3 regions of the Paenibacillus sp. FSL M8-0212 genome follow, and region 3 is predicted to be linked to each of the others. Evidence: riboswitches for the same ligand, from Rfam matches in the RefSeq annotation. Region 3 holds a riboswitch; each other region holds the start of a gene.
The links. A riboswitch is a leader RNA that binds a small molecule or an ion and turns the genes downstream of it on or off. The one in region 3 is predicted to bind thiamine pyrophosphate.

Region 1 (2,271 bases), 520 kb from region 3:
AGAGATTATCACACTGCCTAACGGTTACCGCTACTTCTTCATCTATGGACCTGAAAAGGAATGGATTGAGTTCTTCCAGCGCTAAGAATTGGAGTTGATTTCATGAACATTTTAATTACGGGCGCAGCCGGGAAAATTGGACGTGATTTGTCCCAATACTTGTCAGAAGCATATCACCTGCGACTAACGGATTTGAATACCGACAGACTGCAAACGTATCAAGAAACCCGTCATGAGATCATGACACTGGATGTGACAGACCCCGAAGCCTGTCAGCATGCATGCGAAGGCATGGATGTGGTTGTACATCTGGCGGGAGACCCTTCCCCGCATGCCGGATTCTATGAATCGTTGTTGGATATCAATATCAAAGGTACATTTAATGTATTCCGTGCAGCTAAAGACCAAGGTGTACGAAGAGTCATTCTTGCAAGCAGTGCACAGACGATTGAGGGGTATCCCATTGATGCTCAAGTCTATCCGGACATGCCAACACGCCCACGGAATTTGTACGGGGTTAGCAAATGTTTTGGAGAATCACTCGCTTCCTATTTTGCGTATACCGAAGGTTTACAAAGTGTAGCAATACGTATAGGTGCATATGATGATTTTCAACCGGACGGACCCGTGCTGGAGGCAAGGGATGTGAGCGCGTATATTAGTCCGGCTGACTTGTGTGATTTGATGTTCAAAGCAATTACAACTACTGATCTGGAACCCTTCACCATACTGCATGGGATCTCGAATAATCGGTTTAAACGATTGAATCTGGAAACCACTCAGAAACAGGTAGGCTATGACCCAAAATCCGATGCTTTTGCACTCAGTCAGATTTCCTTATATGATTCGCCACGATAATTAATGAAAATAACACATCCAAACAGACCGTTATACATATGTATAACGGTCTGTTTGATAAGTTCATACGTGTCCCCATCCAGTTCCTGACTGGACACGTTCCACCTGCTGGCCTATAATTACACCTAGTAATGCCCGTAACTTCATAGTTTCCCAGGGGAGTCGGAATTGGCCGGCTGAGAGTGTATCCCACCAAGATACTAACCCTTAGACCTGATCTGGATCATGCCAGCGTAGGAATCGGAGTATATCGAAATGGCACAGCCCTATGGCTGAACGCCACCTCTCTAACGCCTGCACGCGTCCCGGATTACGGGACGCTTTTTTTGTTATATCAGAAAGTAAAAGTTTGGAAGCATCACCTTTCTGATATTGCAAGAAAAACTGCCGCTAAACGCGGTCTGGCTTCCTTGAATGACATCGATGGACGTTTTATTTTCGTTCAAAAATAACGTCATCCGGATCTCAACTGGTATAAATCTTTTGATTTATGCAAGATGATTGGATATGAAGCCAAGGAGTACCCCGTGCCACTCGGCCGGACATACCGAAGGAGAGAATCAAAGATGAAATGGCGTAAAACGATGGGATTGTTGCTCTTATGCGTGCTTATGGTGACTGTAGCCGCATGTGGTGGCAAAGAAGCTGCCCCAGCTGGGCAGAACGGCAACACAAATACGGAAAGCAGCAACGAAGGTGACACTGCCGCCCTGAAAGATATTAAAGTGGTGCTCGACTGGACACCAAATACGAATCATACCGGCCTGTATGCGGCTGTAGATCAAGGTTTTTACAAGGCCGAAGGCTTAAACGTGGAGATTGTACAACCAGGTGCCGGTGGCGCAGATACGATGGTTGCATCGAACGAAGTGCCTTTTGGCGTAAGTTATCAGGAGAGTGTAACTCAAGCCCGCACACAGGATGTTCCTCTCGTCTCCATCGCAGCAGTTATTCAGCATAATACATCCGGGTTCGCTGCTCCGGCGGATCGGAATATCAAATCACCGAAAGATTTTGAAGGCAAAACCTATGGCGGTTGGGGTTCCCCAGTGGAAGAAGCCGTGATGCAATCCATTATGGAAGGCGACGGAGCCGATGTATCCAAAGTGAAAAACATTAACATGGGTGATGCCGACTTTTTCACCGCAGTGAAACGGGATATTGATTTCGCGTGGATTTTCTACGCTTGGACGGGGATTGAAGCCGAACTACGCGGGGAACCGATCGACATGTTATATGTGAAGGATTATTCAGATGCACTGGATTATTACACGCCTGTCCTCGTAACAAACGAGCAGACGATCCAAAACGACCCTGAGCTGGTGAAAGCATTCCTGAAAGCCACTTCAGAAGGATATCAATATGCGATCGATCATCCCGAAGACGCAGCGAATATTCTGATCAAGGCCGTCC
Region 2 (2,271 bases), 4.3 Mb from region 3:
CCCAAATCTGCACAAGCTATGCAAGGGATTGTTCAGATTGATGGGAAGAAAGACGCATTATGGAACAAGGCTGTACCATTTGAAGTAAAACGGTTGAATCAGACCGAAGGGGCAGAGGCAGTGGCTCGCGCAATGTGGTCAGGTAAGTATCTATATCTGCTAATCGATGTCACTGATCCAAACATCATCACAGATAGCATTAACCCATGGGATCAGGATTCGGTTGAGATTTTCCTGGACGAGAATCACCAGCGCACACCGTATTTTCAATATGATGATGCCCAGTTCAGAATCAGTGCAGACAATGTCGGAACCTTTGCAGGCAGTGCCTCACCCGGACGCCTTGTAAGTGCTGTGAAGAAAACAAATAAAGGATACCTCGTAGAAGCCAGAATCCAGTTGAATTCACTGACGCCAAAGGCTGGAAATGTCCTCGGTTTCGAGCTTCAAATTAACGACAACCAGGGCGGAGGTAAACAGAACGTAGCCAAGTGGAATGATACGACCAATGAGAGCTGGAGAAACACTTCCCAGTACGGAATACTCACTTTTGTCGGAAAGAACAAACTCGGGCATTAATCCATCGGCAGTAATTGTAAGAGTAGAAACCATCATAACAGTGGATAAAACTCAACCATTGTTATGATGGTTTTCATCGTTTACATACGTCACTCAAGCTGATGAGGTGGGATACAAACTGCCTTGACTATATTTAACAGCCCTTGATATACTAAATGGATGTTATTTTTTCTTTTATGGGAACAAGAAAGTAATCAACTACATACAACCGTTTGCGAGGGAGCCTTAACCGGCTGAGAGGGTGTTAAACCGACCTTACCTGATTTGGATCATGCCAACGTAGGGATGCAACGATGAAACGCTGTACTTGGGTAGCTCATGCGTACCCCTTGTTTTAGTGTATTTGTCTGCGAAACATCCTATGGATGTTTCGTTTTTTTGTTTTTAAATACATACATTATGAATTGGAGGAACACACGTTGACTATTTCAGAGCGACTATATCAGGCAGCAAAGCCTGTATGGAAGGAATGTCTTGAGCATCCCTTTGTTAAAGGGATCGGGGATGGTTCTTTACAGGTTGAACAATTTCGTTATTATTTGCTGCAAGACTACTTGTACCTGTATGATTATGCCCGCGTATTTGCACTAGGTATCGTCAAGTCGCACGACCCCAAATTGATGCAGTTTTTTAGTAAAAACGTAGATAACATCCTGAATGGTGAAATGAAAATTCATCGTTCTTATATGGAGCGTTTAGGAATTACAGAGGATCATGTTTTTCAGGTAAAACCTGCACTGAAAAATGCAGCCTATACTAACTATATGCTCTCAGTTTCCCATGCGGGCGGTATAGCAGAAGTACTTGTATCGATTCTGGCCTGCTCGTGGAGCTATGCAGAGATTGGTCAAGCTCTTTCCCAAAAGCCAGGTGCAGCTGATCATCCTTTTTACGGAGAGTGGATCACAGGATATGCTTCCTCTGAATACAACAGCAACAATCAATCCCTTGTGGCGTTAACGGATAAGCTATTAGAAGGCTGTAGCGAGGAAACGTACCAACGAATGGAAGATATTTTCGTGATGTGCAGTCGCTTCGAGCTTGATTTTTGGGAGATGTCATGGAGGCTGGAGCCTTAAGTTCACTGGTCGTTCATTCAATTAGAGAGTACCATATGACGCCACTCATTCAGATTCATTTAAGAATTGCCATCTATGATGATTACATATAAAAAGATTCAACAACAATCATGAGGTGATGGCAATGAGTATATACAAATGGCCTAAATTTATCGGTGTAGCGGTGTTATGTACTGCAATGCTGACGGCATGCAGCTCGACTAATCAAGGAAGTGTGGACTCGGAAAGTAATTCGACTGAAACAGAACAAACGAATACGGATAATCAGAGTAAAACGGAGAATACTGCGCAGACAGTAGGGTATGCCGATCAAATCAACAAAAATGAGGTTATGTCCATTTCGATTGATGTGGATGAAGCGGCATGGAAAGAAATGTTGGATAATGCAAATGAGGAGCAGTACATCTCAGCTAATATTACGATTAACGGCACAACGATTGAAAACGTCGGAATTCGTCCAAAGGGTAACTCCAGCCTTCGGCAAGTTGCTAGCGATGATACAACGGATCGATATAGTTTCAAAATCAAGTTTGATGAGTATGTTAAGGATCAAACTTGGATGGGGTTGGACAAGCTCGTTGTGAACAACATGATTAGCGACAATAGTTATATG
Region 3 (2,271 bases):
CATGGCAGAAGCCTTTGCCGTCATCTTCAGGTGCATCCAGACTTGGCCACTGGAACTCATGGTCCTGATTCAGATATACATTCGGGGCAATTTTGACCCCACTGCCTGGAACTACTTTTTCCTCAATGCGGAAGTCCAGATTGAACTCACGTTCCAATACTTCAAGAGTCTCCCGATTTCGATTCATCTGAGCATTTGTGAAGTTATCCTGCGTCAGATTCCACAGTCGGAATGAGATGATGACATTGTGCTTAACGGCCTCGTGTACAAAGGACAAAATATGACGCAGGTATCCGTCACGGTCTGTTGAACCTTCATGCCCATCGAAGCTGTGCAGGGAGAAATTCATCTGCCGCAGCGCCGGTTTGCCAAGCAATTTATGCTGAGTCTTGGGCAAGAGTGTACCATTCGTTGTAATGTTCACCTTGAGTCCCTTCTCATGTGCGGAATCAAGCAGCAGATCTATTTTGGGATGCAACAAGGGTTCGCCTTTGACATGTAGATAAATATGATTGGTGTGTGGTTTAACTTGTTCCAGTATATTGTTGAAGACTTCAGGGTCAATGAATCCTTTGGCACGCTGCGTCTGCGGACAGAAGCTGCAAGCCAGATTGCAGATACTCGTGATCTCAATATATACTTTTTTGAACGTTTTCAACTCGGGTCCCCATTCTGCCTAGGAGGGAGAACAATCCCACCTGCATTTTGTGATCCGGCCTATACGGGCCATCCCTATTATATCGGGTTCATGAGCCAAGGTAAATTGTTCAGTTATCATGCTGCCTCTTTACAGTTCATGTTCGAGTGATATATGCTGAACAGACAACTGCATATCTTGAACTTTTGCACTAGGGGAGCCTTGCGGCTGAGACGAATATGACTATTCGGACCCTTTGAACCTGATCTGGATCATACCAGCGGAGGGAAGTGGAGCGGCCTTTTAGTAAGCGGAATTTTTTCATGTATGTGAAGATAAATTGCGGATTTAACTTACAGACCCACTCATTTCTCCGGAAATGGGTGGGTCTTTTTTGTTCCTTTTGCAGAGTACAGGATGCCGTTGTTATTCCAGCAGTCTGACATCAAGGGGGTGAGGATCAGATGAGCAACCATGTAACCATTGAGAACGTTAGCTTCGCTTTTCCCGAAAAAAAAGATTCACCCGTGCTCTCCAATGTGTCGCTTCAGGTTCAACAAGGAGAATTTGTCTCGCTCATCGGCTCCAGCGGATCAGGTAAAAGCACACTCTTCAAGCTGCTCGCAGGCTTGCACGAGCCAACCGTTGGCACCATCGATATTGCTGATGTACCGCAAGGACAACGGCTCGGACGAGTCGCCTATATGCCGCAGAAAGACCTGCTGTTATCCTGGCGTACCGTCATGGAGAACTGCCTGCTGCCTGCCGAGCTGGCACCAGGCCGACAGGACAAGGACAAACTACGAGCCGATATCATCGCTGGATTGGCAAGGTTTGGCTTGTCCGGTTATGAGCAGGCCTATCCGGATGAGTTATCCGGCGGCATGCGGCAGCGGGTGGCATTGCTGCGTACCTTGCTTACAGGCGGGCAGCTCATGTTGCTGGATGAACCCTTCGGTGCACTCGACGCTTTAACCAAACGAGAAATGCATCGCTGGTTGTTGGAGCTGTGGAAGGACTTTGGACAAACCGTGCTGTTCATTACACATGACATCGAGGAAGCCCTGCTGTTAAGTGACCGTATCATTCTGTTAACTCCAGGAGGGCAAGGTCAGCAGTTACGGGAGATAACGGTTCCTTTACCACGCCCAAGGCATTCGGACATGATCTACGAACCCGCTCTCGTGCAGATGAGGAAACAACTGGAGGAACAATTACATGCAAAATGATAGAGCTGAGGTTAGCGTTTGGACGTGGTGTTCGAAGTGGCTCTCGAGGTCGTTTTCCCAATATGGTTTGTTTATTATGCTCATGTTCTTTTTACTGGCGATCTGGGAAACGATTGTGCGTATGGGATGGGTGCCCTCATTTATCATTCCTGCACCCACGGCCATCGTAAGCTCACTGGTTGAGCATCGCCGTCTGCTGTTGACTATCCATCTACCTGCTACCTTTATGGAGGTTGTTGTTGGTTTTGGCTTGTCCATAGTGACCGGAATTACGCTAGCAACAGGCATGCATATGAACCGATCAATTGAAAAGGCCTTGTATCCCTTCATCGTGATCAGTCAGACCATCCCGCTGATTGCCTTGTCTCCCGTATTTATCTTGTGGTTTGGTTACACGTTGTGGAG

Region 1: another riboswitch for thiamine pyrophosphate. It lies ahead of MKX68_RS08735 (ABC transporter substrate-binding protein); the one in region 3 lies ahead of MKX68_RS06580 (ABC transporter ATP-binding protein).
Region 2: another riboswitch for thiamine pyrophosphate. It lies ahead of tenA (thiaminase II); the one in region 3 lies ahead of MKX68_RS06580 (ABC transporter ATP-binding protein).

The regions. Positions count from the first base shown of each region.
Region 1 covers NZ_JBBORP010000001.1:1,984,216-1,986,486, forward strand. Annotated here, with positions in the region: gene MKX68_RS08725 (VOC family protein) at 1-85, shown strand, start outside; gene MKX68_RS08730 (NAD-dependent epimerase/dehydratase family protein) at 103-858, shown strand; TPP riboswitch at 1,004-1,116, shown strand; gene MKX68_RS08735 (ABC transporter substrate-binding protein) at 1,425-2,271, shown strand, end outside.
Region 2 covers NZ_JBBORP010000001.1:5,756,626-5,758,896, reverse strand. Annotated here, with positions in the region: gene MKX68_RS25330 (endo-1,4-beta-xylanase) at 1-579, shown strand, start outside; TPP riboswitch at 786-883, shown strand; gene tenA (thiaminase II) at 999-1,658, shown strand; gene MKX68_RS25320 (CotH kinase family protein) at 1,783-2,271, shown strand, end outside.
Region 3 covers NZ_JBBORP010000001.1:1,466,108-1,468,378, forward strand. Annotated here, with positions in the region: gene MKX68_RS06575 (radical SAM/SPASM domain-containing protein) at 1-658, opposite strand, end outside; TPP riboswitch at 841-943, shown strand; gene MKX68_RS06580 (ABC transporter ATP-binding protein) at 1,102-1,866, shown strand; gene MKX68_RS06585 (ABC transporter permease) at 1,856-2,271, shown strand, end outside.